DNA from 4 places in the Micromonospora sp. NPDC005087 genome. Region 2 is predicted to be linked to each of the others. Evidence: riboswitches for the same ligand, from Rfam matches in the RefSeq annotation. Region 2 holds a riboswitch; each other region holds the start of a gene.

The links. A riboswitch is a leader RNA that binds a small molecule or an ion and turns the genes downstream of it on or off. The one in region 2 is predicted to bind cyclic di-AMP.
Region 1: it holds a riboswitch for cyclic di-AMP, as region 2 does, so the genes downstream of both, ACFYPS_RS05610 (coiled-coil domain-containing protein) here and ACFYPS_RS24675 (C39 family peptidase) in region 2, are expected to answer to the same signal.
Region 3: it holds a riboswitch for cyclic di-AMP, as region 2 does, so the genes downstream of both, ACFYPS_RS09195 (coiled-coil domain-containing protein) here and ACFYPS_RS24675 (C39 family peptidase) in region 2, are expected to answer to the same signal.
Region 4: it holds a riboswitch for cyclic di-AMP, as region 2 does, so the genes downstream of both, ACFYPS_RS26905 (transglycosylase family protein) here and ACFYPS_RS24675 (C39 family peptidase) in region 2, are expected to answer to the same signal.

The regions. Positions count from the first base shown of each region.
Region 1 is NZ_JBIALB010000002.1:137,172-144,685, forward strand. It holds gene ACFYPS_RS05600 (helix-turn-helix domain-containing protein) at 1-155, opposite strand, end outside; gene ACFYPS_RS05605 (carbonic anhydrase) at 355-1,083, shown strand; gene ACFYPS_RS05610 (coiled-coil domain-containing protein) at 1,139-2,158, opposite strand; cyclic di-AMP (ydaO/yuaA leader) riboswitch at 2,163-2,293, opposite strand; gene ACFYPS_RS05615 (YibE/F family protein) at 2,460-3,836, opposite strand; gene ACFYPS_RS05620 (heavy metal translocating P-type ATPase) at 4,147-6,240, shown strand; gene ACFYPS_RS05625 (metal-sensitive transcriptional regulator) at 6,280-6,576, opposite strand; gene ACFYPS_RS05630 (heavy-metal-associated domain-containing protein) at 6,731-6,940, shown strand; partial or broken gene ACFYPS_RS05635 (hypothetical protein) at 6,955-7,514, shown strand, end outside.
Region 2 is NZ_JBIALB010000011.1:202,007-209,520, forward strand. It holds gene ACFYPS_RS24660 (polysaccharide pyruvyl transferase family protein) at 1-1,011, opposite strand, end outside; gene ACFYPS_RS24665 (hypothetical protein) at 1,408-1,812, shown strand; gene ACFYPS_RS24670 (hypothetical protein) at 1,963-2,727, shown strand; cyclic di-AMP (ydaO/yuaA leader) riboswitch at 3,021-3,162, shown strand; gene ACFYPS_RS24675 (C39 family peptidase) at 3,389-4,234, shown strand; gene ACFYPS_RS24680 (alpha/beta hydrolase) at 4,400-5,146, shown strand; gene ACFYPS_RS24685 (CDP-glycerol glycerophosphotransferase family protein) at 5,164-6,834, opposite strand; gene ACFYPS_RS24690 (bifunctional cytidylyltransferase/SDR family oxidoreductase) at 6,875-7,514, opposite strand, start outside.
Region 3 is NZ_JBIALB010000003.1:209,060-216,573, reverse strand. It holds gene ACFYPS_RS09215 (carbonic anhydrase) at 1-55, opposite strand, end outside; gene ACFYPS_RS09210 (alpha/beta hydrolase) at 236-1,180, shown strand; gene ACFYPS_RS09205 (AAA family ATPase) at 1,288-3,405, shown strand; gene ACFYPS_RS09200 (cation diffusion facilitator family transporter) at 3,512-4,429, shown strand; cyclic di-AMP (ydaO/yuaA leader) riboswitch at 4,571-4,703, shown strand; gene ACFYPS_RS09195 (coiled-coil domain-containing protein) at 4,709-5,773, shown strand; gene ACFYPS_RS09190 (hypothetical protein) at 5,891-6,409, shown strand; gene ACFYPS_RS09185 (SRPBCC family protein) at 6,488-6,955, opposite strand; gene ACFYPS_RS09180 (PfkB family carbohydrate kinase) at 7,134-7,514, shown strand, end outside.
Region 4 is NZ_JBIALB010000014.1:19,379-26,892, reverse strand. It holds gene ACFYPS_RS26925 (N-acetyltransferase) at 1-485, shown strand, start outside; gene ACFYPS_RS26920 (GNAT family N-acetyltransferase) at 482-1,006, shown strand; gene dinB (DNA polymerase IV) at 1,052-2,239, shown strand; gene ACFYPS_RS26910 (hypothetical protein) at 2,351-2,698, shown strand; gene ACFYPS_RS26905 (transglycosylase family protein) at 2,768-3,415, opposite strand; cyclic di-AMP (ydaO/yuaA leader) riboswitch at 3,417-3,588, opposite strand; gene ACFYPS_RS26900 (hypothetical protein) at 3,970-5,136, opposite strand; gene htpG (molecular chaperone HtpG) at 5,738-7,514, opposite strand, start outside.

The sequences.
Region 1 (7,514 bases), on a different contig from region 2:
TGCGCGGCCCGCTCGGTCACGCCGACCTCGGCCGCCACGTCGCGCAGCCGGGCGGTGGGGTCGCGGCCGATGGCCAGCAGAACGTGCCCGTGGTTGGTGAGGAACGTCCAGTTCCGGCCGCCGGTGTCGCCAGCCGCCGTCGCCGAGCTCGCCATCGTGGGTCCGCCTCTCCGGTGCTTCGTGCCCCCTGGAGCGTCGCCGGAGCGGCGCTCCGAGGGGCAACGTATGAAATCTATATCACGTATAACTTGACGCATCTTGTGGTGCGTGTGACCGTGGAACCCGGACCAGCGCCCGCCGCCGCCCCGCTGATGAGTCGGTTGAGCAGGTCAACGCGTGGAAAGAGGTGCGGGGATGAGCCGTCCCGGTACACCCGGCCAGCAGCCGGGTTCGCAGCGTACTGCCGACCCGACGCCGGCACTCACCGAGCCGGCCCAGGCGTACGCCGAGCTGATCGCCGGGAACCGGCGCTTCGTCCGCGGCGCACCCCGCCACCCCAACCAGGATGCCGGACACCGGGCCGCGGTGGCCGACGGGCAGCACCCCTTCGCGGTGATCGTCGGCTGCTCCGACTCACGGTTGGCCGCCGAGATCATCTTCGATCGTGGGCTGGGCGACCTGTTCGTGGTCCGTACCGCCGGGCACACCACCGGCCCGGAGGTGCTGGGCAGCGTGGAGTACGCGGTGACCGTGCTCGGCACCCCGCTGGTGGTGGTGCTCGGCCACGACTCGTGCGGTGCGGTGCAGGCCGCCCGTGAGTCGGCAGCCACCGGCAACCCGCCCCAGGGGCACCTGGGCGCGGTGGTCGACGCCGTGCTGCCCAGCCTGCGTCGGGCCGAGGCGGAGGGGGTGGACGACATCGGCCGCATCGTCGACATCCACATCGCACAGACCGTCGAGGCGCTGCTCGGGCAGTCGCCCGTGCTGGCCACCGAGGTGGAGCGGGGGCGGTGCGCGGTGGTAGGGGTGTCGTACCGGCTGGCCGCCGGAGTGGTGCGTCCGGTGGCCGCCGTGCCGGCCACGACGCTCGACGGACCGATCGACGCCAGCACGCCGGTCGGTCCGGCCGCGCCCGCCGCCTGAACGCGTCGAGGGCCGCTCCGCGTCACGCGGAACGGCCCTCGACGGAGAGCGTGGGTCAGAGCAGCGACATGTGTACGTGGTCGGTGTGGTTCGACGGCCCGCTGTACGACTTCCAGCCGGTCGCCGGGAACCAGATCTGCCGGTTCCAGATCACGTAGTAGATGCCGAGCCGGTCGGCGTTGCGGATGAGGAACGCGGCGACGTTGTTGCCGTACGTCCGGGTGTCCTCGTTGTGCCACGGGCTGAAGCCGCTCTTCTGCAGAGACCAGTCGCAGGCGCGGCCCTTCGGGTGCTCCCACGGCCCCCCGGATCGGTAGCAGCCGACGAACCGGTTGAATCCGGCCCGCTTGACCTCCTTGTACGCGTGCAGCGTGCGCGGGGTGACGCAGCCGGACGTGGTCGGGTCGTTCTGGCTGCACGACTCGGACTTCCAGTCGCCGTCGGCGGTCCGGCCCGGGCCGAGCCGGGCGACCGGTGAGGTGGCCGACACCAGCCCGCCGGTGAAGCCCTTCCCACCGACCAGGGCGAGGGCCTTGTCCGCTTCGCGCTTCTCCTTGGCCATCAGGGCGGTCTGCTTCTGCTGCTCGCGGACCTCCGCGTCGAGGGCCAGCTTGGCCTGCTCAGCGCGGGTCTTCACCGCGTTGACCTCGGCGAGCTTCTTCTCGTTGACCATGTTCATCTCATCGAGTGCGGCGGCACGTTGGACGAACGAGTCCGGGGCTTCGCTCTCCAGCAGCATCGCCAGCGGGCCGATCCGGCCGGTGCGGTACGACTGGGCGGCGATCTGCCCGACCTGCGGCGCCAGTGCGTTCAGGTCGGCCTTGGCCCGGTCGACATCCAGCGCCAGCTGCAGCTGCTTCTTCTTCGACGTGTTCAGTTTGGACTTGGCCGCGGAGAATTTGCGGTTGGTCTGCTCGATCACGTCGTTGAGCAGCTGGGGCTCGCCGTCCTCCTCGTGCCCGGACGGTGTGGGGGTCGTCGGGGCGGCCTGCGCCGGGAGGGGCCCGGCGAGCACGGTCAGTGCGGCGATCACGGCCACCACGGGTGTCAACCAGCGGCGTAGGGGTGCCGTCACAATGTTCCCTTCCGTCGACCGCCGACCGGGTTAGCTGACGGGTTCGGGGCGGAAGTGGCCCCTACCGCTGTCGCGGATTCACCCCACGTACCTGGGTTCCCGGCTCGCCGGTTGGCGATTGGGCGGTGGCACCGCAGGCGCCGCTTCGCGCCTTCATCGGTAACCGGCAGTGAGGTTACCCGAGAGCCCACCGGCTGAGCTACGCCCTGATACCGACTAAAAGCGTCATTTCGCCATGGCGCTGAGTGACCAGTGATGCGGTTCTCAGGGCGGACGCCCGACGTGGTCACGTTGAGGAGTGTCACCATGCCGTATCCGTGCTCCTGTTCGGCTCTGGCCACCGGTCGGTGGCGGTGGATGAGGGTGTGGTCCGCGTCGGGTCGGGCGACGTGAGGTCGGGCCGATCCGTGCGCGGGGAGCTCAGCGCCGCCAGTGCCTCGGCGCGGTCGGGCTGGGGTCGCGGGGCGGGCGCTTCGGCGGCGGGCGCGGTGGTCTGCCGGCCGGCTGCGGTCACCATCGCGGCCAGCCCGGTGGTCAGCGGTACGGCGGCGATCAGCCCGAGCGTGGCGACCCCGCTGCGGACGATCTCCTGCGCGAGGAACTCGCTGGTCAGGATCTGCCCGATCGGTCGCGAGTCAGCGGTGAGCAGGAGCAGCAGCGGCAACGAGGCGCCCGCGTACGCCAGCACGATGGTGTTGACGGTGGAGGCGATGTGCGCCCGGCCGACCCGGGTCGCCGCCCGGTAGAGCTGCAACCGGGTCAGCCCGGGGTTGGCGTTGGCCAGCTCGGTCACGGTGGCCGCCTGGGTGACGGTCACGTCGTCGAGCACCCCGAGCGAGCCGATGATGATCCCGGCGAGCAGCAGGCCGTGCAGGTCCACGTCGGCCTGGAACATCGACAGGGTGGTGGCGTCCTCGCTGCCGAAGCCGGTGAGGTGCGTGGCGCCGCTGACGATGGTGGCCAGTACGCCGGTGAGGACCAGGCTGCCCAGGGTGCCGAGCACCGCGACCGAGGTCTGCGCGCTGACCCCGTGCGTCAGGTAGAGCACCACGAACATGATCAGCGCGGCACCGACCACCGCTACCAGCAGCGGCGACCGGCCGGCGCCGATTCCGGGCAGCACGAAGGTGAGCAGGATGGCGAAGCTGGCGGCCAACCCGGCCAGAGCGGCCAGGCCCCGCCACCGGCCGAACGCGACGATCGCGGCGGCGAAGATCACCGCCAGCCACAGCAGCGGCGCGCCGCGCTGGTGTTCGGCGATGTTCCAACTGCTGGCGGTCGGATCGGTCGGGTCGGTCAGCTCCACCAGGATGACCTCGTCGTCGACCTCGACCCGGGGCGCGCCGGGTCCGGCGGGCACGGGTGTCTGGATCCGCTGGCCGGAGGCCGGCCCGTCGTTCACCCGGACGTCCACCGTGCCGCACGGCCCGTCCCCGACGCTCGGTGTGCCCTCGGGGTTCGGCGCCGCCGCTGGGCACGGCTCGGTCACCACCCGGGTCACCGTGCCGTGGTAGCGCGGCACGTTCGCACCGCCGTCGGTCCGCGGTGACCCGTCGCGAGGCCAGAGCACGACCGCGGCGAGCACGGTCGCGACGAAGAGGGGCACCACCGTCGCGACGAGGATCCGTCGCACCCGGGGTGGGGCGGACGGAGCGGAGCGGGTGTGGTCGGAACCCAATGCGAGACTCCCAACGATCCGGTGCGGGGTACGTGCCGACGGGCCGGTCGGTTCACCGCCGCCGCGGGAAAGCGGCGACGAGCGCGCCGGATCGCTGGACGGCGACCTCGTGACCACGCAGGGTGAAAGCTCGGCCCGGTCGGCGGGAGGTGACGCCACAACGTGGCGGCACCTCTGCCCAACTGCGTAGCGGGATCCGGAGGGCCATCGTCGGAATGCTAACCAGCCCGACCCGGGGACGCAGGTCGTGCCGGAGTGTCGGGTGGTCGAACCGCTCGCGTGGCGGGTTCCGGACCGGCATGTTGGAGTCATGCCCGCTCCGTCGCCGCCCGACCCCGATCGTCCCGCCGTCGACGAGCGCCACGCCGGGCCCGGTGGCCACCAGCGACACGCCGACGGCGGGCCACATCAGCACGACAAGCACGCCGGGCACGATCCGGCGATGTTCCGCCGCCGGTTCTGGGTCTGCCTCGTGCTCACCGTGCCGGTGGTGTTGACCAGCCACCTGGTGCTGGACCGGCTCGGCCTCGGGCTGGACGTCCCGGGCCGGTCCTGGGTCGGGCCCGTGCTCGGCTCGGTGGTGTTCTGGTGGGGCGGCTGGCCGTTCCTGGTCGGCGCGGTCCGCGAGGTCCGCGATCGGGCGCCGGGCATGATGCTGCTGGTCGCGATGGCCATCACCGTCGCCTACACCGCGTCACTGGCCACCAGCGTGGGCGCCTTCGACCTGGATTTCTGGTGGGAGCTTGCCGCGCTGGTCACCATCATGCTGCTCGGGCACTGGCAGGAGATGAAGGCCATCGGTCAGGCCAGGGGCGCGCTCGCGGCACTGGCCGCGCTGCTGCCCGACGATGCCGAGCGGGTGGCGGCGGACGGGCGGGTCGAGCCGGTGCCGGTGACCGAGCTGCGGGTCGGCGAGGTGGTGCTGGTCCGGCCGGGTGGGCGGGTTCCGGCGGACGGGCGGATCGTCGACGGCGGCGCCGAGCTGGACGAGTCGATGATCACCGGAGAGTCGCGTCCGGTCGCCCGGTCGGCAGGGGACCGGGTGGTGGCCGGCACCGTCGCCACCGACTCGGCGATCCGGGTCCGCGTCGAGGCGCTGGGTGAGCAGACCGCGCTCGCCGGCATCCAGCGGATGGTCGCGCAGGCGCAGCGCTCCGGCGGGCGGGCCCAGCTGCTGGCGGACCGGTTCGCGGCCGCGTTGTTCTACCTGGCCACCGGCACCGCCGTGCTGACCGTGCTGGTCTGGACCGCGCTGGGCCGGCCCGACGAGGCGGTGGTCCGCGCGGTCACCGTCCTCGTGATCGCCTGCCCGCACGCGCTCGGGCTGGCCATTCCGTTGGTCGTCGCGCTCTCCACCGCACTGGCCGCGCGGTCCGGGATCCTGGTCAAGGACCGGTTGGCGCTGGAGCGGATGCGGACCGTCGACGCGGTGCTGTTCGACAAGACCGGCACCCTGACCCGGGGCGAGCACGTGGTCACCGACCTGGCGACGGCACCCGGCGTCGCGCGGGACGAGGTGCTGCGGATCGCGGCCGGCGTGGAGTCCGACAGCGAGCATCCGCTGGCTCGGGCGATCGTGGCGGCGGCCGGGAGCGTCGGACCGGCCCCGGCCGTCGGGTTCCGGTCGCTGCCGGGGCGCGGGGTGCAGGCCACCGTCGACGGTACGCAGTACGCGGTGGGCGGTCCGGCGCTGCTGCGGCAGCTGGGCCTGTCGCTCCCGGCCGAGCTGGAGGCGGCGATCGGCCACTGGTCGGCGCGGGGCGCCGCGGTGCTGTACCTGGTACGGCCGCCGGACGCCGTGCTCGGCGCGTTCGCGCTGACCGACGAGGTACGTCCGGAGGCCCGGGAGGCCATCGTCGAGCTGCGCGCCGCGGGCGTCCGCGCCATCGCCATGATCACCGGTGACGCCCGTCCGGTGGCCGAGGCGGTCGCCGCCGACCTGGGTTTCCGGCGGGGTGTCGACGAGGTCTTCGCCGAGGTGCTGCCGGCGGAGAAGGACGGCCGGGTGGCCGAGCTTCAGCGGCGGGGGTTGACCGTGGCGATGGTCGGCGACGGGGTGAACGACGCGCCGGCGCTGGCGCGGGCGGACGTCGGCATCGCGATCGGCGCGGGCACCGATGTGGCGATCGAGTCCGCCGGGGTGGTGCTGGCCTCGTCGGACCCGCGCGGGGTCGGTGCCGTGGTCCGGCTCTCGCGGGCGTCGTACCGGAAGATGCGGCAGAACCTGGCCTGGGCGGCGGGCTACAACGTGGTGGCGCTGCCGCTGGCGGCCGGGGTGCTGGCGTGGGCCGGGGTGGCGTTGAGCCCGGCGCTGGCCGCGGTGCTGATGTCCGCGTCCACCATCGTGGTGGCGCTCAACGCCCAGTTGCTGCGTGGGGTACGCCTCGACCCGGAGACCGAGTGACGGCCCGGTCCGGTCGGACCGGGCGAGCGTCACCCGGTCTCAGCCGCGCTTCATCAGCCGGCCGACCGCCGCCATCATCTCGGTGGCCATCTCGTCGGCCCGGCCCTCGGCGGCGCCCTCGTGCATGCAGTGCCGCGCGTGCCCGTCGAGCAGCCCCAGCGCCACCTTGTCCAGCGCGGCCTGGATCGCGGAGATTTGGGTGAGCACGTCGATGCAGTAGCGGTCGTCGTCGACCATCTTCTCGATGCCCCGGACCTGCCCCTCGACACGGCGGAGCCGCGCGAGCAGTTGATCCTTGCTGGCGGTGTATCCGCGGATCGGAGTGGGTGCGGTCATGGCGACCAGGGTAGCCTACCCCCGGGGGGTATGGTACTGTCCCTTTCTGTCGGGGATACCCCCACCGGGTACCGGTACAACACAAGGACAGACGTCCGCCTTCGATTTACCCCTGGGGGGTATAGGCTCGGAGGTGGCGGAGGGAGACGGTTCGATGGTCAACACGACGTACCAGGTGCAGGGCATGACCTGTGGGCACTGCGTCAGCTCGGTCAGCGCCGAGGTCGGCGCCATCGCGGGTGTGCGCGAGGTTCAGGTCGACCTGGCCACCGGCCGGGTCACCGTCAGCAGTGACCAGCCGCTGGACGTGGAAGTCGTCCGGACCGCCGTCGACGAGGCCGGCTACGACCTCGTCGACGCCTGATCGAGAGGCCCGGCATGAATACGGTGACCAGACTGGGCGGATTCGCCCTCGGCCTCGCGGCGGTCTTCGGCGCGGCGTACGGGATCGGTCAGGTGGCCGGTCCCGCCGCCCCGGTCGCCGAGAACCGGCACGACGACGGGGCCGCCCACGAGCCGGGCCCGGCCGGCCACGGAGAGCACGATGAGGCGGCCGACCGGCTCCCCGGCGGCCTGCTCGTCGCCGACCGCGGCTACACCCTCGAACCGGTCGCCGCGCCGGCCGGCGAGTTCGCCTTTCGGATCGGCGGCCCGGACGGCCGACCGGTGACCCGGTTCGACGTGGCGCACGACAAGCGGATGCATCTCATCGTCGCTCGGCGGGACCTCTCCGGCTTCCGCCACGTGCATCCCGACCTGGCCCCGGACGGCACGTGGCGCGTCGCCACCCCACTGGCCGGCCCCGGGCAGTGGCGGGCGTTCGCCGACTTCGCCCCGACCGGGGGAGAGCCGCTGACCCTCGGGGTGGACGTGACGGTCCCCGGAACGCTGGCCGAACGGCCGCTGCCCGCGCCGGCGACCAGCACGACCGTCGACGG
Region 2 (7,514 bases):
GTAGTCGGCCTCCTCGTAGAGGTCGGCGGCGTCGACGTCGGCGGGCACGTCCTTCATCACCCGGTGCGGGATGTCGAAGTAGCGGGCCAGTTCCAGGGTGCGCGAGTCGTGCGCGAACAGGTACCCGGGCGTGCCGGCGACCAGCGCGGTGATGGTGCCGTGGATGCGGGTGCCGAAGGCGAAGTCGAAGCCGGCGAGGTAGTCCATCCAGGTCCACGGGTCGAGGAACATCCGCACCTTGTCCTCGGTGAACAGCGGGTGCGAGCTGTGGATCGGGATGGTGCTGGTCTTCCCCCGGTCCTCCGGGGCGTCGCCGTAGAGCAGGGTGCCCAGGGTCTTCAGGTCCTGCGGGAGGTAGCGCAGGTTGGGGTAGCGCTGCTGGTGCGAAGCGATGATCTTCCCCATGGACTTCACGTACGGCGAGACGGTCAGGGCGACCTTGTCGTGCGGCTCCAGCGCCGCCTTGCCCTTCTCCACCCCGAGGGTGTCGCCGTGCAGGAACATCGACGGGCAGCCGATCACGTCGACCGCCGAGAAGCCCAACGTGCGCAGGTAGCCCTCGGTGATCTCGCCGCGTACGCCGATGCTGTGCGAGCGGTCGAGCACCGCGCGGACGAACCGGCTGACCACACCGTCGATCGGGCGCAGGTACTCCCGGTCGCCCGCGACATTCGTCTGTACGCCCACCCCCAGCACCACCACCGGGATCTTCAACCGCTCGACCAGCTTGGTCATCGCCTCGATGCGGTGCGCGTAACTGCGGCGGAACGCGTTGGCCAGCGGGATGACGTAGACGTCGTACTGCTCGTTGATGCGGTCGACGTCGCGTAGGTCGACCTTGAAGCCGGTCGAGGTGATCTCGGCGGTGCTGGTACGCAGGATCTTGTGCGCGGCGTGGCTGAAGACCAGGTTGCCGCTGTTCTCGCCGATCCAGTTGCCCTGAAACGTCTCCTCCGGGGAGTAGACGTCGAAGGGGCCCTTCTTCGCCCGCATCAGAATCCGCTGGTGCATGGGGCTCCACCTCTCGTCTGCTGGCGCCCGGGCACAGCACCGCCCAGGCCTGGACAGGCGGGCGAGCCGTCACCTCCGGTCCCGGAATATTAGGACACGCGTCAGCCGGAACATACGCAGGCGTCACCATCGGCGAGGTGACGGGTGCCGACCGCCGCCGGTACGGTGCCCGGTCGGGCGGCACCGGGACCGCCGGCGCCGGGTCGGCTCCCGTCCTGCCGCGCCAGCGGAGCGGGACAGCCGACACCGAGCGCCGATCGGCGTGCGCCGACCGCTGAGCGGCCCGCCGCTCGACGTCCACGACGAGCGTCCGCGCTGGTCAGATCCGGCGGCGCGGCGGTATCCGACACGCCCGGCGTCGATGCGCCCGGACGGCACCGGCGGTAGCGTGGGGGCGTGCCTCCCGTCGCGCTCACCTGTCCGCTGTGGTGGGTGGCGCGCTGGGCGACGCGGATGCTGACCAGCCTCGCCGTGGTCGCCGCCCTGGCCCTCGGCTCGGGCGCGTCACCCGCGTCGGCCGCCCCGCCCGCCTCGGCCGTCCCGCTGCCCACCTCGGTGGTGTCCTCGGGCTCTCCGTCGTCCGGATGGGTCGCCCCCACGGGCGCCGCCGACCTCGCGGCTCCGGTCGCCGTCGACCACACCGCCCCGCCGATCTCGCCGGACGCGCCCGCCGCGGCACCCGCCGTCGAGGCCGCCGTGCCGGCGGAGGCCGGCGCCTCCGCGATCGGGACCGGTCCGCAGCGATCGCCGCGCACCGCCGATCCGGCCACCCGGGCGTCCCGGGCCCCGCCGAGGCTCTGAGCCACCGGGACGACGTCCCGCCACCGCGCCTGTCGAATCACGTACCTCCGCACACCCCGCCCGTCGGCCCGTGGCCCGCCACGGTGAATCCCGGCCCGGGTCGGCCGTGCGGCTCCCCACCGCAGCGATCTTCCCCCCGAGGTGCCGTTCATGGAGACCGTCCTCTACCGGTTCCTGACCGAGGTTCCGCAGGCCGCCGCCATCTGGTCGGCACTGCTCCTGTTGGCCCTGACCGTGCTCACCGTGCTGATCGCCCGCCCCGAGCGGGACCGGCCGACCGACGAGGAGTCCCCGGCGCCCACGGCCCGGGAACTGGCCGCCGTCGAGGCGGCGGACCTGCGCCGGTACGCCGAGGAGGTGGCCGTCGCCGCCGCCGGCGCGGCGCAGACCGCCCGCCGACGTCGCGCCGACTGGCTGGCCGCGCAGGAGGCGGCCGAGCGGGCCTGGGCCGGGTACGAGGAGGCGGACCGCGCCGCGCGCCGCTTCGCCGGCGCCGGTTCGCTGCCCACCCCCCGCACGCCGCGCTCCCCGACGGAGTACGCCGCCCGGGAGCGCTACCTGCACCGCGCGGCGATGGCGGCGCACTGGCGCGGCGACCTGTCGATGCGTCAGCTCACCGACGTTTTCGCACACCGCAACGGCTGGGATCCCCGGCGACACCCGGTCGAGCAGGAGGTGCTGCTGAGCCGCGCTGTCCGGGACGGCAGGTGGGTCGAGCACCGGGCCGCCGCCGAGCGCGAACGATCCACGTGGCGCGATGCCGAACTGGCCGCCGAGGCGGCCCGCACGCTCGCCGAGGAGGCGTGGGCAGCGGCGGCCCGGTTGCGGCCGGTCCGGATGCCGGTCCGACCGGCGCCGACCGCGGCGGCCCGTGCGGCGACCGCGGCGCGCTGGCGCCCGGCGCGGGTGGGCTGACCGGAAATGTCCCGACCGGAAGCGTGAGCCCGGTCACACCGACGCCGGATCGGGCAGCTGGAACGGTCGGGCGCAATGTTCGCGCAAATGCGGCGGCATTGTCGACGGCCTGTCCGGTTGTCGACCGGAGGCGCCGCCGCAACCGGTTGTCCCATCGAGTCACGTCAGTGGCAATACGCGCAGAAATTGGCGCTCGATTTCAGGTTTACGCAGGTGAACCTGGCTTGGCAGGGCTTGAGCCGGCCAGTAGTGTCGTCCCGTCCGGTGCGGTAACCGATCGCAAGAGGCGACGCCGCGCCGACCCGCTCAATCGTGATCAACGAACCGGGGACCCATCAGTTAGTCCGGGGTGAATCTGCGAGCCACGGCCCGCGGTAGGGCGATCTTCCCGCCCGAATCCGTCAGCTAACCCGGTAGGCGGTGTCGGAAGGAGTTCCATCCTCGTGCAGCACCTCTCCACCCCTCGGTTGTTCCTCCGCCTCCACGGCGCCGCGGTGCCCCCGCTCATCCGTCCGGTGAGCTGACCCTCCGGGTCACCGCCTCTCCCGCCCGGCCACGCCGGGCACAACCCTGAGCGGTTCACCACCCGCGGACCACGGTCCGCGCGCTGGCGCCTGCCCGGATATCGGTCCGGCCCGGTGTGCCGCTCTCCCCCCGATCCGTGGAGGACCCCGTGAAGCACACCCTGAAGCGTCAGCTCCGTCGTCTCGCCACCGAGCGCCCCTACCAGATCGTCGCCGCCTCCGCCGCGGCCCTGGCGCTCGCGACCACCACCGGCGCCCTGATCGCCGGCACCGACGACGCCCCGGCCAGCCAGCACACCGCGACCACGGTCGCCGAGATGCGCAGCGACACCGTCGCCTCCCGCGGCGAGGCTCGCGTAGCGGCCCCCTCGGCCAGCACCTCGCCGAGCACCGCCACCCCGACGGCCAGCGCCGCGTCGCCCGCCGCCAAGGCCACCGGCAACCCGGACCTGACCCGTAAGCCGGCGCCGAAGCCGCCCGCGACCAAGGTGCTCGACTACGACTACCAGGCGCAGAACACGTACTACAACTGTGGCCCGGCGGCCACCCGCAACGCGCTCAGCGCCACCGGGATCGACCGCACCCAGGACAAGCTCGGCGTCGAGCTGGGCACCACCGAGATGGGCACCAACTCGGCCCTGGACACCACCCGGGTGCTCAACGCCGAGGTGAAGGGCTCCCCGTACCGGACCCGGATGTTCGCCGGCGCGCCCAGCCCGGCCCAGATGGACCGACTCCAGGCCGACGTGGTCGCGGCGATCACCGCCGGCCGGGGCGTGGTGGCCAACATCGCCGGCGACGCCACCGACACCGATGGTGGCTGGCACTCCTACGGCGGCGGGCACTACATCGCCGTGGTGGGCTACAAGGACAACGGCCGGACCGTGCGGATCGCCGACTCGGCGAACGCCGCCGATCCGTCGTACTGGATCACAACGATCGACCTGGCGAACTGGATCGCCACTCGGGGTTACTCCGCCTGACCCGGGCGCAGCCGCCGCGGGCGCCGTCCCCCACAAGGGGCCGGCGCCCGCGGCGTCTTTTCATGTGGTCGACAGCCGGTGAAGCCGTACCGCGCGAGGTGGTTCGCCGTCGTGCCGCCGACGAGGACTCTCGTACCCGTCGGCGAACCGTGGGAGACTGCGGCCGTGGTGGATGAATCGCGTGGTCACACCAGCCGCGGGCCGGTCCTGCTGCTGCTGCACGGGATGGGGGCGACCGGCGACGTCTGGCTGCCCTGGGCGCCGCTGCTTGAGCAGCACTGGCCGGGGCGGTGGCTGGCACCGGACCTCGCCGGTCACGGCTGGTCGGCGCCGCTGCCGTCGTACTCCTTCGCCGGGTTCGCCGAGCGGATCGCCCACGGCCTCGCCCCCGACGACCGGATCGTCGTGCTCGGGCACTCGCTGGGCGGGGTGGTCGGCCTGGCGCTGGCCGCCCGCGCCGCCGGATCGCCGGTGGACGCGGTGGTCGGGCTGGGCATCAAGGCCGTCTGGTCACCCGACGAGCTGACCCGCGCCGCCGAACTCGCGACCCGCCCGATCAGCTGGTTCGCCAGCCGCAGCGAGGCGGCCCGTCGCTACCTGCGCGTCTCCGGGCTCGCCGGTCTGCTCCCGCCGGACCACCCGGTGGTGGACGCCGGGCTGCGCCAGGTCGACGGCCGGTGGCGGCTCGCGATGGATCCGGCCGCGTTCGACGTCGGCGATCCCGACCTCGCCGCGCTGGTGGCGGCGACCGACGTGCCGGTGGTGCTGGCCCGCGGCGAGCAGGACCCGATGGTCACCGACGCGCAGCTCAAGGAGTTCGGCGTACCGGTCGTCACCCTGCCCGGGCTCGGGCACAACGCGCACGTGGAGAACCCGGGGGCGGTGCTGGCGCTGCTGGACGCGTACCGCTGAGCCGTCCGGCGGCGGCCCTAGACCGGTGCGGAGGCGGCGAGGGTCTTCGCCGGCGCCAACTCCCGGCGGGCGGCGGTCAGGAACGCCTCGGCGTACGACTCGACGGGGAAGTCACCCAGGTAGCGACGGCGGGTGACCCAGCGCTTCTCGGCCGCCGGATCGGTGTCCAGCAGAGCGGTCAGCACCTCGTCCACATTCGACATGTCCCGGCGCAGCACGTAGCCCGCCCCGGACAGCGGGAAGTTCTCCACGAACCGCTCGCGCTCGTCGCCCATGTCGGTGACGGCGTACGGCTTGCCGGAGTAGAGGTAGTCCGAGATCACCCCGGACACGTCGGAGACCAGCGCGTCGGACCGGTTGACGCATTCGGTCAGGCTCAGCTCCCGGGCCGCCGCGCCGACCACGTGCTGCCGCCCGGTGCGGGCCCGGTCGGCGAGCAGCAGCTCGGTCAACCGGCCGAGCTGCCGGGCCGAGGCCGGGTTCTGCGCGGTGTACGGGTGAGCCCGCAGGATCACCGTCGCGCCGCGCTCGAGCAGCCGGCGCAGCAGTTCCTCGGCGACCGGCAGCGAACAGTAGTCGGCGTCGGCGTGGTGCCCCGTCCAGGTCGGGGTGTAGAGCACGATCGGGTGGGCCAGGCCGCGCACCGGCTCCGGGCGTACCTCGATCGCCTCGACCTGCGGGCGGCCCACCACCACGAACTTCTCCGCCGGGATCTGCACCCCGGCGCGGGCGTACCGGTCGATCGCCGCCGGGCCGGCCACGAAGATCCGGTCGAAGATCCCCGACACCGGGTTGGCGCTCGGCGCCTTGTCGCTGTCGCCGTGGTGCAGCTGCACGTGGGTGAGTTGGGTGAACCGGATGCAGTGGCTGTTCTTCGCCCCGTGGTTGACGTAGAACGCCGCTCGCAGGCTCGGAACCAGCGCCTCGTCCATCGCCCGGAGGGTGGGGCAGTAGACCACCGGTGCGCTGGTGGCGGCGGAGATCGGCCCCAGGAAATCGGGCTCGCGCACCACGACCATGAACGGCCGGCCGATCCGCTCCAGGTACGGCAGCCACATGGTGACCTGGTACTCCGAGCCGGGCGGTGCGGAGAAGTAGAGCAGGAACTCCGGCTGGTGCCGGCGCAGCGCGCGGGCCACCGCCCCACCGCCGGCGGCTGGCCGGAAGCGACGCCGGGCCAGGTCCAGTGCGACCGCTCCGGCGCAGGCGCCCACCAGCAGGCTGGCGACCAGCGCCACGGCGGCGGGCAGTGCCACCGCGGCGGCGAGAGTCACCGCGCCGAGCAGCCCGAGCAGGGCGGTGCCGAGCTGGTCGGCGATCAGCGGCGTCCAGGCCCGCACGGGCAGGTTGGCCACCCGGATCTCCAGGTTGCCGGCGGTCCGCAGCGGCCCCACCAGCAGCACCAGCCCCAGCAGGACCAGCGCGGTGGCGACGAGCGCCGGGTCGAGCCCGTCGTCCAGCCGCCGGGAGTATCCGACCAGGACGGCGGCGCCGATCAGCGCCGTCTCGGCGACGAGGTCAGCGCCGGGTCGGATCCGCTGCTCGGCGGCCGCCGCGACCAGTGCGGCGACGGCCAGCGCCAACCCCCATCCGGTGGCGCCGGTCAGCGCCACCGCGACGAAGGCCAGCACGGCCAGGCCGGTGCTCAGGCACCGGGCGGCCAGCTTTCGGACCAGATCACCACGCATGTCGCTCCGTTCGCTGCCGTCCCGGGTCCGTCGCCGTCAGTCAGCTCACGGAGGCCGCACCGGCCGGCGAACCGACCCGACCCGACCCGGACTGGGCCGGCACGGTCGGGGAGGGACCGTCGCCGGGCGCCCGGCGTACGTCGATCACCTGGCCGGTCAGGTCGGAGATCAGCACGTCGAGCGAGGACTGGGCGACGGCCTCCGCGGCGAGCAGGGTGTGCTCCGGCTCCTCGCCGAAGGCCCGCGTCCGCATCGGGGTGGCGGTCCGCTCGGGGTTGATGCAGTTGACCCGTACGCCGACGTCGGCCCACTCGTCGGCCAGTGCCTGGGTGAGGTTGACCAGGGCGGCCTTGGTGGCGGAGTAGAGCGCGTAGCGGGCCCGCCCCCGGGTGTACGAGCTGGAGGTGTAGAGCAGCAGCTGGCCCTTGGTCTGCTGGAGGTACGGCAGGGACTGCCGGGCGATGGTCACCGGGCCGACGAAGTTGACCTGGAGCAGCCGGTCCATCGTCTCCTCGTCCATCTCGGCGAGGGCGCCCTTCTCCAGGATCCCGGCGGTGACCACCACGTGGTCGATCCGGCCGGTGGCCTCGAACGCGGTCTTCAGCGCGGCCTCGACGTCCTCGGCCCGCTCTACGTGCGTGCCGGTGGTGGAGCGGCTGAACGGGAAGACCTGGGCGCCG
Region 3 (7,514 bases), on a different contig from region 2:
GCGCGGCGCGCGGCGTACCACCGGCCTGCCGCCCCGGTGCCGACGGTCCACCCACCGGCGGTCCGGGCGTTGCCCCCGACGACCCCATGCCGTTCAGCTTGGCCCGCTGTGGGGTGGCCACGGGCGGGGTCGGGAATGTTCTCTGCGCGTGATTGGCGTGGTGTCATGGCGGGTAGCCGGTGTTACCGCCGGGTATGCCGGTGCGGTTCGTGCCGGGCGGCCCTGGGAGGTGGCGATGCCGGAGCGGTTCGAGGTCGGTCTGCCCGACGGGGTACGCCTGCACGTCGAGGCGACGGGGCCGACGGACGCCCCGGTCACCGCCGTTCTGCTGCACGGCTGGACGCTGGACGGGCGCAGCTGGCACCGGCAGGTCGACGCCCTCACCGGGTCGTCCGGCGACGCGGTGCGGGTGGTCACCTACGACGCGCGGGGGCATGGCCGGTCCAGTTGCATGCCGCTGCCCACTGCCACCCTGGCCCAGCTCGGCGACGACCTGCTCGCGGTGCTCGACGCGGTCGCGCCGACCGGGCGGGTGGTCCTGGTCGGGCACTCGATGGGCGGCATGACGATCATGGAGTACGCGCACCGCCACCCGGCGCACTTCGCCGCCCGGACCGCCGGCCTGGTCTTCGTCTCGACCACCGCCGAGGGGCACACGCACACCGTCTACGGGCTCTCGCCCCGGATCGCCCGGCTGATCCGGCTGGCCGAGACGACCGGCGCCGGGGTGCTGGCCCGGTGCGGTTCGTGGCGCGCACCCCGGGCGCTGCTGCGCGCGCTGCAACCGAGCATCCGCTGGATGCTCTTCGGCGACCGCTGCGATCCGGCCGACATCCGGCTGGTGACCTCGGCGGTGGCCCGCGCCTCGCTGCGCTCGATCGGCGGGTTCCGCGCCTCGATCGGCGCCCAGCACCGGCTGGACACCCTCGCCGCGCTGGCCCACCTGCCGGCGGCCGCGCTGGTCGGCGACCGGGACCGGCTGACCCCGCCGCCGTGCGCCGAGTCGATCGCCGCGGTACTGCCGGCCACCGACCTGACCGTCTGCCCGGGGGCCGGGCACATGCTGATGATGGAACGCCCGCACGAGGTGAACGCCGCGCTGACGGGCGTCCTGAGCCGGGTGCTCGCCGAGCCGGCGCCCCGCGCGAGCGGCACGACCCCCGCCGGGACGGGTGTCTGACCACGTTCCCGCACCTCGGGCGCGGGAGGCCGGGCCCAGGGCCGTACCCTTCTGCGGTTGGCCCGCGCGGTTCGCGCCGCTTGCCGGCGACATCGAAGGAGCGTGCGTTGACCGACCAGACCGCCCTGGAGCAGGAGATCGCCGTCGAGCAACGGCACCTCGACCGGGTGTACGCCCGACTCGCCGAACTGCGGCGGTCGGCGGTCCGCGCCGAGCGGGACGGCTACCGGATGGCCCGGGTGGGCACCTTCGGCGCGCTCGTCGAGCGCGACGCGATGGTCTTCCACGCCGCGCAGCGGCGGCACACCCTCGACGCCGAGCACGAGGGGCTGGTCTTCGGCCGTCTGGACCTGCGGGACCGGCAGGTGCTGCACGTCGGTCGGCTCGGCATCCGCGACGAGGACGCGACGACGCTGGTCGTCGACTGGCGGGCACCGGCCGCCGCCGCCTTCTACCAGGCCACCCCGGCCCAGCCGCAGGGCGTGGTGCGCCGGCGCACCATCCAGTCCCGCAGCGAGCGGGTCACCCGGATCGAGGACGACCTACTGGACCCGACCGCCGCTCCCGAGGGGATGACGGTGGTCGGCGACGGCGCGCTGCTGGCGACCCTGTCCCGGGCCACCGGCCGGGGCATGCGCGACATCGTGGCGACCATCCAGCGGGAGCAGGACGAGGCGATCCGCTCGCCCGGCTCCGGGGTGACGATCGTCGCCGGCGGCCCGGGCACCGGCAAGACCGCGGTCGCCCTGCACCGGGCCGCCTATCTGCTGTACTCCGACCGCAGCCGGTACGCGGGCGGCGGCATCCTGGTGGTCGGCCCGTCCTCGGTCTTCGTGGAGTACATCGCCTCGGTGCTGCCCTCGCTCGGCGAGGACACCGCGACCCTGCACTCGCTGGGCACCCTATTCCCGGGGATGACCGCCACCCGCACCGACTCACCCGAGGTGGCGGCGGTGAAGGGTTCGCTGCGGATGCGCCGGGTGCTGGAACGCGCGGTGCGGGACGCGGTGCCGGGCGGCCCGGGCGAGCTGCGGCTGCTCTACCGCGGCACGCTGCTGCGGCTGGACCGGGCCGAACTGGACGGGATCCGGGACCGCGTGCTGAACCGGGGTGCCCGGCGCAACGAGGTCCGTCGGGCCGGCTTCGACGGTGTCTTCGCCGCGCTGTGGGCACAGGCTCGCCGGTTGGGCATCGGCCGGCTGCCGGAGCAGCGGGCCTTCGAGGACGAGATCGCCGAGCGGTCGGAGTTCCGGGAGTTTCTCAAGGCGTGGTGGCCACGGCTGCACCCCCGGCACGTGCTCGGCTGGCTGGCCCGACCGGATCGCCTGCGCCGGTACGCGGGTGGGATCCTCTCCACCGCCGAGATCCGGCTGCTCAGCGCGGCGTACCAGAATCTGGACGCCGCCGGGTTGACCATCGCCGACGTGGCGCTGCTGGACGAGCTGGACGCGCTGCTCGGCAAGCCGGCGCAGCCGGCCCGCGCCCGACGTGACCCGTTCCAGCTCGCGGGCGGGGTCCGCGAGCTGAGCAGCTTCGGCGACCGGCAGCGGGCCGCGCGGGCGGCGGCCCGGGAGCGGCCGGCGGACTACCGGGAGTACGCGCACGTGGTGGTGGACGAGGCGCAGGACGTCTCGCCGATGCAGTGGCGCATGGTCGGTCGGCGCGGCCGACTGGCCTCCTGGACGGTGGTGGGTGACCCGGCGCAGACCGCGTGGACCGGTGACCCGGAGGAGCTGAACCGGGCCCGGGACCAGGCGCTGGGCCGACGCAAGCGGCACGACTTCACGCTGACCACCAACTACCGCAACTCGGCGGAGATCTTCGCGGTGGCGGCGGCGGAGATCCGCCGGATCTATCCCGACCTGCCGCTGCCGACCGCCGTCCGCTCCACCGGGGTCGATCCGGTCGAGCTGGTGGTGCCCGCCACCGAGCTGGAGACCGCGACCGTGGAGGCGGCCACCGGCCTGCTGGCCGAGGTGGAGGGCACGGTCGGGGTGATCACCCCGGTCCCCCGCCGCGACGAGGTCGCCGGTTGGCTCGGCGCGCTCGGTGCGCCGCGGCTGCAGGTGGTGACCAGCCTGGAGGCCAAGGGCATGGAGTACGACGGGGTGGTGCTGATCGCCCCGAGCGAGATCCGGGCGGATCCGGGCGCCGGGGTACGCACCCTCTACGTCGCGCTCTCCCGCGCTACCCAGCGCCTCACCACCATCGACCCGACGGGCTGACCTGCGGCGGCGCCCCTCGCGGGTCGGCGACCTGCCGTACACTTGCATACATAGCGATGTGAGCATACATTTGACCCGGTCCCGATCGACGGCGGAGGGTGGTCTCGTGGGCGCAGGTCATGACCACCACCACGGGTCGGTCACCAACGCCGCGCACCAGCACCGGGGGCGGCTCTGGACAGCGTTCGGGCTGCTCGCCGCCCTGATGGTGGTCGAGGCGGTGGCCGCGTTCCACACCGGCTCCCTGGCCCTGCTCTCCGACGCCGGCCACATGTTCACCGACGTGCTCGGCATCGGGATGGCGCTCGCCGCGATCACCGCCACCCGGCGGGCCACCGGCGACCCGCAACGCACCTTCGGGCTCTACCGACTCGAGGTGCTCGCCGCGCTGGCCAACGCGGTCCTGCTCTCCGGTGTCGCGGTCTACGTGGTGATCGAGGCGATCCGCCGGTTCGGCGACCCGCACGAGGTGCTGGCCGGTCCGATGCTCGCGGTGGCCGTGCTCGGCCTGCTCGCCAACGTGGCCGCCTTCGGCCTGCTCCGCGCGGGCGCCCGGGAGAGCATCAACCTTCAGGGCGCCTACCTGGAGGTGCTCGGCGACCTGCTCGGCTCGCTCGGCGTGATCGGCGCGGCGCTGCTCATCCAGGTCACCGACTGGTGGTGGGCCGACCCATTGGTCGCGGTCGCCATCGGCGTGTTCATCCTGCCGCGCACCTGGCGGCTGGGACGGGCCGCGGTCCGCATCCTGGTGCAGGCCGCCCCGGAGCACCTCCAGGTCACGGCCGTGCACGACCGGCTGGCCGCGGTGCCCGGCGTGGTCGAGGTGCACGACCTGCACGTCTGGACGCTCACCTCGGGCATGGAGGTGGCCTCCGCGCACCTGACCATGGCGCCCGGCGCGGATGTCGGAGTGGTGCTCACCGCGGCACGCACCGCCCTGCACGAGGACTTCCGGATCGAGCACGCGACGTTGCAGATCGAACCCGGCGCGGCCCCCGGGGCGTGCGGTTCGGTCGAATGGTAGTGCGTTTCAGGAGTTTTACTCGGCTTGGCCGGAATTTTCCGTGACGACGCACGCACCGTCCGTCACATCGGCTGCACTGGTCCCATCGGCACCGGTAGGCTCGGTCCCGGCCTCCACCCGGCGGCGCCCTCCCGGCGCCGGTGGCGGTCGCCGCCTAATCGCCCGAACGGGGCGAACCGGGGAACCATGTTCCTGGGGTGCATCCGCGTCCGCGGTAGGGATCTTCCGTCCCGAACCCGTCAGCTAACCCGGTCGGCGGCTGACGGAAGGACATGCGTAGTGGTACCAGCACGACCACCCGCCGCCCGACTGGCGGCCCTGATCGTCGCGATGTTCGCCCTCAGCGTCGCGATCCCGGCCGGCGCCGCCTCGGCCGCTCCCCCGACCGGCCAGCGGGCCGCCGCGGCACCCGACGGAGACGAAGAGGGCGGCACCCCGGCGCTGCGGGCCCAACTGGAGGCGGCCAGCAAGGGATACCTGGACGCGAAACGCGCCCTGGACACCTCCGTGCGGCGGCAGCAGCAGCTCGCCACCCAGCTGAAGACCACCGAGATCGAACTCACGGCGCGCAGCGGCAAGGTCGACGAGATCGCCGGACTGGCCTACCGCACCGGCCGGCTCGGCACGGTGTCGGCGCTGCTCAGCAGCAGCACCCCCGAGGGCTTCATGGACCGGGCCGTCACGCTGGACGCGGTCGCCGCCAACGAGGACCGGGCGCTGCGCGACCTCACCGCCACCAGGGACGAGGTCAATCGCACCCGCATCGCCCTGGACGGCGAGATCCGTGAGCAGCGCAAGCAGGTCACGGTCATGGCCAAGCGCAAGGAGCAGGCCGAACGGGCGCTGACCGTGGCCACCACGAAGGCCCGTACGACCGCCGACGGCGGCTCGAACCGGGGCACCTCCACCGCCAACGCCACGGCCGCGCCGCGCAACTCCGACGGCTCCTGGCCGTCGGAGTCGTGCAGCGTCAACGACCCCACCCCGGCCTCCGGCTGCATCACCCCGCGCACCCTGCACGCGCTCAACCAGGCCAAGGCGGCCGGCTTCACCCGGTACGTCTCCTGCCACCGCAACGGCGGCTCCGGCGAGCACCCGAAGGGCCGGGCGTGCGACTTCGCCGCGCAGAAGGGCGGCTTCGGCGGCGACGCCACCGGCGGTGACAAGACGTACGGCAACAACCTGGCCGCGTACTTCATCCGCAACGCCGACCGGCTCGCCGTGCTGTACGTGATCTGGTACAGGCAGATCTGGCTGCCCAGCAGCGGGTGGAAGTCGTACAGCGGGGCGGGCGGCGACCCGTCCAGCGACCACACCAACCACGTGCACCTGTCGGTGTACTGACCCGCCGGCCGGCGCCCCGCCTCGCGGGGCGCCGGACCCCGGGTACGTCAGCGGACGTACCCGGGATGTCGCCGACGGTCGGACGCCCGGACCGGGCCCGGCGGGCAGCATCCTGGTATGCGTCGGATCCCGCCCACCGCCCGCAAGGCGCTGCTCACCCTGCACCTGGTCACCTCGCTCGGCTGGCTCGGCGCCGACCTGACGCTGCTCACGCTCGGCGTCGCGGCACAACGCGGCGCCGACCCGGCCGTCGTCTACCCGGTCGCCGCGCTGGTCGGCACCGTGCTGTTCGCGCCGTTGAGCGTGCTGGTCTGGCTGGTCGGCGTGGCCAGCGCGCTGCTCACCCCGTGGGGCCTGCTGCGCTACCGATGGGTGGTGGTCAAACTCGTGCTCACCACGGTGATGGTCGGGCTGGTGCTGTTCCTGCTCACCCCGAACCTGCGGCACGCCGGCGCGCTGGGCGCCGCCCTGCCCGCCCGGGACCGCGCCGACCTGGTGATCGCGCCGGCCGTGTCGACCAGCCTCATGATCATTGCGACGGTGCTGTCCACGTACAAGCCGTGGGGTCGACGGCCGGCGGCGCGGCCCACCGTCGCGGGCCGGACCGGCCATGATCGCGCCGCAACCAGGATCTAGTGGCCTCCTCTCGGCGGCAGGCCACTACATCCAGGATCGAGCACGATCTTCGCGGGCGGCCGAGCGCGGGGCGGGCGATCAGGTGGCGGGCGGGGTCTCGCCGGGGCGGTCCAGGGCCGCGCCCAGCCGGGTGGCCAGGGCCAGGTGGGCCGCCCGGGCCTGGCGGAACGCGTACCCGAACAGCGGGGCCGGCGCGGTCAGCGTGATCTCGACGTCGACCCGGACCAGGCCGTCCGGCTCGCCACGCAGCCGGGTGTGGTTGCGCACCGTCGTGGCCGGCCACTGGCGGGCCACCGTCACAATCTCGTCGTCCTCGCTGATCAGCACGTCCGCCTGGTAGCTGGTCCGGAAGCGGAGCGGGCCGGCCACCAGTCGGTCGCTGATCGCGTAGCTGGCCCGGGCGCCGGGCCGGGGCGGCAGCCGGCGGACCCGGACGATCAGCGGGTGCAGCTCACCCTGCCGGGTCAGATCGCTCAGCAGGGCCGCCGCCTCCCGCGGCTCGCACCGGGCCTGGACGGTGTAGCTGAAGGTATCGCTCCTGAGCACACCGTCTCCCGCCATCGTTGGTCGCACGATCGTCCCGTACCCCGGTCGGGCTGGCAACGCCCGGACGGACACGGACCGTTGCCTCGGCACGCACACCCCGTTCCCACTACGGTCGGCTGGTGGGGAACCACCGGCCGTGACGGGCGACGGAGGGCGTGAGCATGAACGGGTACGACCGGTGAGCGGGCACGTGATGGTCTTCGCGCCCACGCCGCAGCTGACGGTGACCGTCGACCAGCCGAACGACCAGCCCGAGCTGCACCTGCACCCGGGCGGGCAGGGCGTCTGGCAGGCCCGCATGGTGATGTCGCTCGGGGTCGACGTGGTGCTCTGCACCGCCCTCGGCGGCGAGATCGGCCAGGTGCTGGAGCCGCTGCTCGTCAGCGAGGGAGTGGACCTCAAGGTGGTGGTCCGCGACTCCGGCAGCGGCGGGTACGTGCACGACCGCCGGGACGGGTCCCGGCGGGAGATCGCCGATGTGCCCGGGCAGCCCCTGAGCCGGCACGAGCTCGACGAGTTGTACAACCTGGCCCTCGGCGAGGGGCTGCGGGCGTCGGTG
Region 4 (7,514 bases), on a different contig from region 2:
ACGCCATCCGCGCGGTGCACGCCGCCGCCTTCACCGCGCCGGACGGTGGCGTACCGGTCGAGGCGACCCTGGTCGACGCGCTGCGCGCCGACGAGGGCTGGCTGCCCGCGTACTCCCTGGTGGCGACCGACCCGGACGGGCAGGTGGTGGGGCACGTGGTGGCCACCCGCGCCCAGGTGGCCGGCCAACCGGTCGCCCTCGGCGTGGGGCCGCTCGGCGTGCTTCCCGACCGGCAACGGCGCGGGGTCGGCTCGGCGCTGATGCACGCGGTGCTCGGCGCGGCCGACGCCCGGGACGAGCCGCTGGTGGTGCTGCTCGGCCACCCCGACTACTACCCGCGATTCGGGTTTCGACCGGCCGTCGAGCTGGGCGTCACCCCGCCGCAGCCGTGGGGCCCGCAGTACTTCCAGGCCCGCCCGTTGAGCGCGTGGCGGGAGTCGATCCGGGGCGAGTTCCGGTACGCCGGCCCGTTCGACGAGCTGTGACCGCACCGCAGATCCGGCGGCGGCGCGCCACCGACCTCGACGGATGCGTGGCGGCGCTCGCCCTCGTCCATGGGGCCGACCGGTACCCGCTGAACTGGCCCGCCGACCCGCACCAGTGGCTACGCGAGCCCCGTCCGGCGCGCGCGTGGGTCGCCGTCGACGCCAACTCGGCGATCGTCGGGCACGTGGCGGTGCAACGGCTGCCCGACCCGGCGGACGGGTCGCTCGCCCGGCCGACCGCCGAGGTGACTCGCCTCTTCGTGTCGCCGACCGCCCGCGGGACCGGGCTGGGCGCTGCTCTGCTGACCCGGGCACGGCGGTGGGCGGCCGAGCGCGGGACGGACCTGCTGCTCGACGTGGCTGTCAGCGACACCGCGGCCACCGCCCTCTACGAGCGCACCGGGTGGCGGTGCACCGGCACCAGCACGGCGCAGTGGACCGCCCCGGACGGAAGCGCCGTGTCACTTCATCACTACACGCTGCCAACGGGCGGGGAAATCAGCGACCGGCGGCCCTGTTAGCGCAGCTCACTGTGGTGATCGCGAACGCCATGCGAACATATGTACGTGTCGCCCGGGGCCAGCATCCTGCACGCCGACCTGGACGCCTTCTACGCGTCGGTCGAGCAGCGCGACGACCCGCGCCTGCGGGGGCGGCCGGTGATCGTCGGCGGCGGCGTGGTGCTGGCGGCCAGCTACGAGGCGAAGGCGCGGGGCGTACGCAGCGCGATGGGCGGCCAGCAGGCGCGGCGGCTCTGCCCGGACGCGATCGTCGTGCCGCCCCGGATGTCGGCGTACACGGCGGCCAGCCGGGCGGTGTTCGAGATCTTCCGGCAGACCACCCCGCTGGTCGAGGGGCTTTCCATCGACGAGGCGTTCCTGGACGTGGGCGGTCTGCGCCGGCTGGTCGGGCCGCCGGCCGACATCGCCGAGCGGCTGCGCCGGGAGGTCCGCGAACGGGTCCACCTGCCGATCACCGTGGGCGTGGCCCGGACGAAGTTCCTGGCGAAGGTGGCCAGCGGGGTGGCGAAGCCGGACGGGCTGCTGGTCGTCTCGCCCGACGCGGAGCTGGCGTTCCTGCACCCGCTGCCGGTGGAGCGGCTGTGGGGCGTCGGCCCGGTCACCGCCGCCAAGCTGCGGGAACGGAGGATCCGCACCGTCGGCGAGGTGGCCCGGCTCGGCGAGGCGGCGCTGGTGTCAATACTCGGCGCGGGCGCCGGCCGGCACCTGCACGCCCTGGCGCACAACCGCGACCCGCGGGCCGTGCTGGTCGGCCGCCGACGCGGCTCGATGGGCGCGCAGCACGCGCTGAGCCGTACGCCACACGCGCCGGCGGAACTGGACGCCGTCCTGGCCGGCCTGGTCGACCGGGTCACCCGGCGGATGCGGGCGGCCGGACGGTCCGGGCGCACGGTGATGCTGCGGCTGCGCTTCGGCGACTACACCCGGGCCACCCGCTCGCACACCGTCCGCAAGGCGACCGCGGACACCACGCCGCTGCTCGCCGCCGCGCGGGCGCTGCTGGGGGCCGCCCTGCCCGAGATCGACCGGCGGGGCGTCACGCTGATCGGCGTCTCGGTCGGCAACCTGGACGACAACCCGGTCCAGCCGGAGCTGCCGTTCCACCACAATCCGGGAGCCGAGCTGGACGCCGCGGTGGACGCGGTCCGCGACCGGTTCGGATCGGCGGCGCTCACCCGCGCGGTGCTGCTCGGCCGTGATCCGGGCGTCGAGGTGCCGCTGCTGCCGGACTGACCGCACCAGGTGGCGGCGGGGCGAAAGCGCCGGACATCACAGCGGCGAGGGGTTTGGCGACGGCCGCAGCGGGTCACGTAGTGAAGATCAGTCTGACCAGGGGGGACCACCATGTCCGACGACACCAGCAACCGTCCGAGCCGGCGCGAGCAGCGTCCCGGCGACGTGACCGACCCGCTGCTCTGGCAGCTCGCGATCGACGTGCTCAGTGCACATGAGCCGGACGAGGACGGCGCCTGCCGCAACCTGCTCTGCGCCGGCCAGCCGTGGCCGTGCGCGGCCCGCAGCTCCGCTGAACAGGCGCTCCGGCTGGCCCGTGGTGCGGCCGGCACACCGTCCACAGTCGCTCCGACGCGGGGCGAGGAAACAACCGCATCCGCTGACCGGCCCGCTGAGGGCGTTCCGACCGCGCGCCGGGCCTGGTCGGCGCGTCCCGAAGCCGCCGTGTCGGCCGCCTGACGCCCACCCCTTCTCGACACGCCCGCGGGCGCCCGGCCGGAGTCCGGTCGAGCGCCCGCGCGTCGTGTGTCAGAGGGCGAGCCGCTGACCCGGGAAGATCAGACCGGGGTCGCCGCCGACCACCTGACGGTTGCGCTCGTACAGGGCCTGCCAGCCGCCGGCCACCTGATGGGCCTGGGCGATCTCGGACAGGGTGTCGCCCGGCTTGACCAGGTACGTCCTGCCGTCCGTGGAAGGCGCGGTGCGCTTGTGGTTGCGGGTCGCCGGCTGCTCGCCGCGCGACGACCGCTCCCGGGGCTTGGACGTCGACTCGGACTTCTTCGTCGCGGACTTCGCGGCGGAGCCGCCCGACGAGCCGCCCTTCTTGCCGCAGGTCGGCCAGGCGCCGATGCCCTGCCCGTCGAGCACCTTCTCGGCGATCGCGATCTGCTCGCCGCGGCTGGCCAGGTCGGCGCGGGCGGCGTACTTCTTGCCGCCGTAGCCGGCCCAGGTGCTCTGCGAGAACTGCAACCCGCCGTAGTAGCCGTTGCCGGTGTTGATGTGCCAGTTGCCGCTGGACTCGCACTGGGCGATCGCGTCCCAGTTGACCCCGGCCTGCGCCGGGGCGGCCGGGCCGAAGAGGGCGACGGCGCCGGTGACAGCGCCGACGGCCAGGGTGCCGACGGCGACGCGGCGGGTGGTGACCCGTCGATGACGGGGCGTGTGTGCAGATGACATGTGAGGCTTCCTCCACGCCGGCGAGGTGAGCTGTCGGGTTCGGGCCGAGGAGCCCGGCCGCGCGGTGGCGGCTTCACCCCGAGGTGACGTGCACCGAGGAACGTTGGGTCCCCCGCTCCTGCCCGGGTGACTGGGTTCCGACGACCGGGGGCAGGATTTGGCGTTGCCGGTCGCGGTGTCCGCATTGGCGAACCCGACCGACGTTAGGCACGGTCGGTGACGGTCGCCCACCCCCTGTGAACTTCTTCACCGGGCCGCGCGGGGCGAGCCGCGTAGCGGTTGCGGGCAATCGAAGTGTGTGCAGTGACCACCATGGACCGTTTCCGATCAGGCCGGCGTTTCAGGTCTCGTGCCGGAGCCAGGCCACGATCCGGCGAGCAGTTCGACGTGTCCCGGCGACTCGTACGACCGGACGTCGTGACCGAGGGCGCTGTAGACGATCTGGCTGGTCCCGACGGTTCGTGCCCAGACGAGCGGTGGCTGGTCGCGGCGACCAGGCGACTTCGCACCGCTTGCCGCATCCCCTGGTACGCCGACCGTCCCGCCCGGTGCGGTCAACGGCCGCCGGGCGGCGTGGCACGGCGAATCCGGGCGGCCGTCATCTGCCACGCCTGCGCCTCGTCGACCAGGCAGCCGGCGAGCAGCTCGCGGCCCCGGGCGAGAACCGCGAGGGCGTCGGGGTGGCCCGGCAGCCACTGTTCGGCGTCCCCGACAGTCAACTCGGCCCGCCGGCCGGGCAGCGGCGTCGCCCCGGGTGGCAGGCCACCGAGCCGGTCGAGGTGCCCGGCGGAGAGGATCTGGTACCACATGGCGTCGGGGATGAGCGCGTCGGCGAGCATCTCCACCCCGGGCCGCCGGGTCACCGGCTTTCCGTCGCTCGGGAGCCGCTGCGACCACTGTGGCGTGCTCACCCGACGGCTGTCCGGCTCGGCGTCCACTCCGGCCCAGACCAGCAATCCGCTGTGCGCGTGCAGCTTGTCGCGCAACCGGTGCATCGGCCCGGCCAGGTCGCCAGCGTCGGCGGGGTCGGCGCGCGGCTGCGCGACGGAGAGCGCCGCCGCCGGTAGCACGTCGTGGTAGCCGCCGACGGTCGCGGCCACCAGCCGGTTGGTGAGGTCGCCGGCGAGCAGGGTCACCGTGATGGCTGTGGGCAGAGTAGACAGTACGGTGGCGGTGGCCGAGCCGGCCGCCTCGGCGGTGAGCGGAACCCGCACGCCGAGCACGACAGCGCTCAGCTCGTCCGCGGGTCCGCGCTCGGCGTGCAACCAGTCGAGCGCCACGTTCAGCAGGGGCGGGGGCAGTTGGCACGGGGCGTCGCCGAACGGCGCGCCGAGTGGCCCGCGCAGGTAAGCCCGGGCGGACACGCCGAACTCCTCGATGTCGTGGCTCGGGCCGCGCCGGGCCACCGAGACCAGAGCGTCGCGCACACCGGCATCGCGCAGTTGCCGGGCCAGCAGCTCCGGTATGGCGAGGACATGCTCGGCGGGGATCGGGCCGAAGTCGATCACGAGGAGCTGCGCGCCGGGCAAGGCGATCGGTGACGAGACGACGGCCGGGCCCACCCGCTCCCCGCCGGCTCCCGTCGCTTCGAGTCGGAGCAGAGCCTGCCGGAGCGCGGCCACCGCGACGGGCACACCGGCGTCGTCCGAGCGGACTTCGATCGTCAGGCTGTGCTGCTCGCGCAGAGTTTCATCGATATCTAGCACTACGACGACGGCCATGTGTCCCCCAATGGTGGCGCATCCGCACTCTGCGGCAGCCCATTCCTGAACCCCGCTTCGCACGTCGATCGGAATGGAGAATGAGATATTTGCTTGTGTCTATTGACAGTGGAAGGGGCCTGTCGGGGAGCATATTGCCGTCGCAATTTTCCGGGAGCCCTGCCGGGTGCGGAGCGCTCCAAACTGGCCAATCTGTCTCGTTAGCGCGAATACGCGCAGCATGAAATAGCGCTGCCCGGATTCCACGATGTAACACAATCGAAGAGGTCAGCGCTATTTGCGAATCACCAACGACTATCGCCGCACTTTTCCCAACCCTTCCGTAACGGCCGAGGCCCGTAATCGCCGTACGGGGTGCCGGCCGCCTCGGTAACGTCACCCGCAGCCGGGCGGCGGCCCGCCGGATGCGCGTACTCCGCCGACCTCGACGCGTCGTAGACGTTGTCCGTCTGCTCCTCGGACAGCGCCGTGATCTGGATCAGCGGCGTCGGGTGGGCTCGGCGCAGCCATCGGAGTAGTGAAGCTTGTGGCTACCTGCAGACGCTGCATGATCCAGAAAGCGACGCCGCCCCATCCGACGAAAGGATCAGTCCCCCTCCGGCTACAGGGTGCGGGCCAGCCGGTCAGCGAGGGCCCGGGTGAATCGGGCCGGGTCGGCCAGCTCGCCACCCTCGGCGAGCACCGCCAGCCCGTACAGCAGCTCGGCCGTCTCGGTCAGGGCCTCGGAGCTCCCGCTCTGCTCGTGGGCCTTGCGCAACCCGGCAACGAGCGGGTGCCCGGGATTGATCTCCAGGATCCGCTTCGTCGACGGGACCTCGTGCCCCATCGCCCGGTACATCTTCTCCAGGGTCGGGGTGAGATCGTGCGCGTCGCCGACGACGCAGGCCGGTGAAGTGGTCAGCCGCGACGACAGGCGGACCTCCCGGACGCTGTCCGCAAGGGTGGTGCCGAGCCAGTCGAGCAGCCCGGCGAACTCCTGTCGCTGCTGCTCACGCTCGGCCTCGGCCTGCTGCTTCTCCTCGTCGGTGTCCAGGTCGACCTCACCCTTGGCGATCGACCGCAGCGGACGGCCGTCGTACTCGCCGACCCGCTCGACCCACACCTCGTCGACCGGGTCGGTGAGCAGCAGCACCTCGTGGCCCTTGGCCTGGAACGCCTCCAGGTGCGGGGAGTTCTCGATGGCGGCCCGGGAGTCGCCGGTGGCGTACCAGATGTCGCTCTGGCCGTCCTTCATCCGTGCCACGTAGCCGGCCAGGTCGGTGGGCTCGGCCGGGTCGTGGGTGGAGGCCACCGACAGGATCTCCAGCAGGGTGTCGCGGTTGTCGGTGTCGTCGATCAACCCTTCCTTGACCACCGCGCCGAACTCGGTCCAGAACGTGCGGTAGCGCTCGGGGTGGTTGGCCTTGAGGTCCCGGACCGTGGCGAGGACCTTACGGACCAGCCGACGGCGAACGATCTGGATCTGCCGGTCCTGCTGGAGGATCTCCCGGGAGATGTTCAGCGACAGGTCGTGCGCGTCGACCACGCCCTTGACGAAGCGCAGGTAGGTGGGGACCAGCGCCTCGCAGTCGTCCATGATGAACACGCGCTTGACGTAGAGCTGGACGCCACGGCGGCCCTGTGGGGCGAACATGTCCAGCGGGGCGTGGCTGGGCAGGAACAGCAGCGCCTCGTACTCGAAGGTGCCCTCGCCCTTCATGTGCACGACCTCGAGCGGGTCGGCCCAGTCGTGGCTGACGTGCTTGTAGAACTCGTGGTACTCGGTGGCGTCGACCTCGTCGCGGGGCCGCGCCCAGAGCGCCTTCATCGAGTTGAGCGTCTGCACCTCGCTGGTGGGCGCCTCGCCGTCGGCGCCCGAGCGCTCGACGCGCATCCGGATCGGCCAGGCGATGAAGTCGGAGTATCGCTTGACGATCTCCCGGATGGTCCACTGGGCGGTGTAGTCGTGCAGGTTGTCCTCGGTGTCGGCCGGCTTGAGGTGCAGGGTCACCGTGGTGCCCTGTGGCGCCTCGTCGACGGTCTCGATCGAGTACGTGCCCTCGCCGGCGGACTCCCAGCGGGTGCCGCCGGTCTCGCCGGCCTTTCGGGTCAGCAGGGTGACCCGGTCGGCGACCATGAACGCGGCGTAGAAGCCGACGCCGAACTGGCCGATCAGGTCCTGCGAGGCGCGGGCGTCGGCGGATTCGCGCAGCTGGCGCAGCAGCTCGGCGGTGCCCGACTTGGCGATCGTGCCGATCAGCCCGACGACCTCGTCGCGGGTCATTCCGATGCCGTTGTCCCGCACGGTCAGGGTGCGGGCGTCCCGGTCGACCTCGATGGCGACGTGCAGGTCGTCGGTGTCGGCGACGAGGTCCTTGTCGACCAGAGTCGCCAGCCGC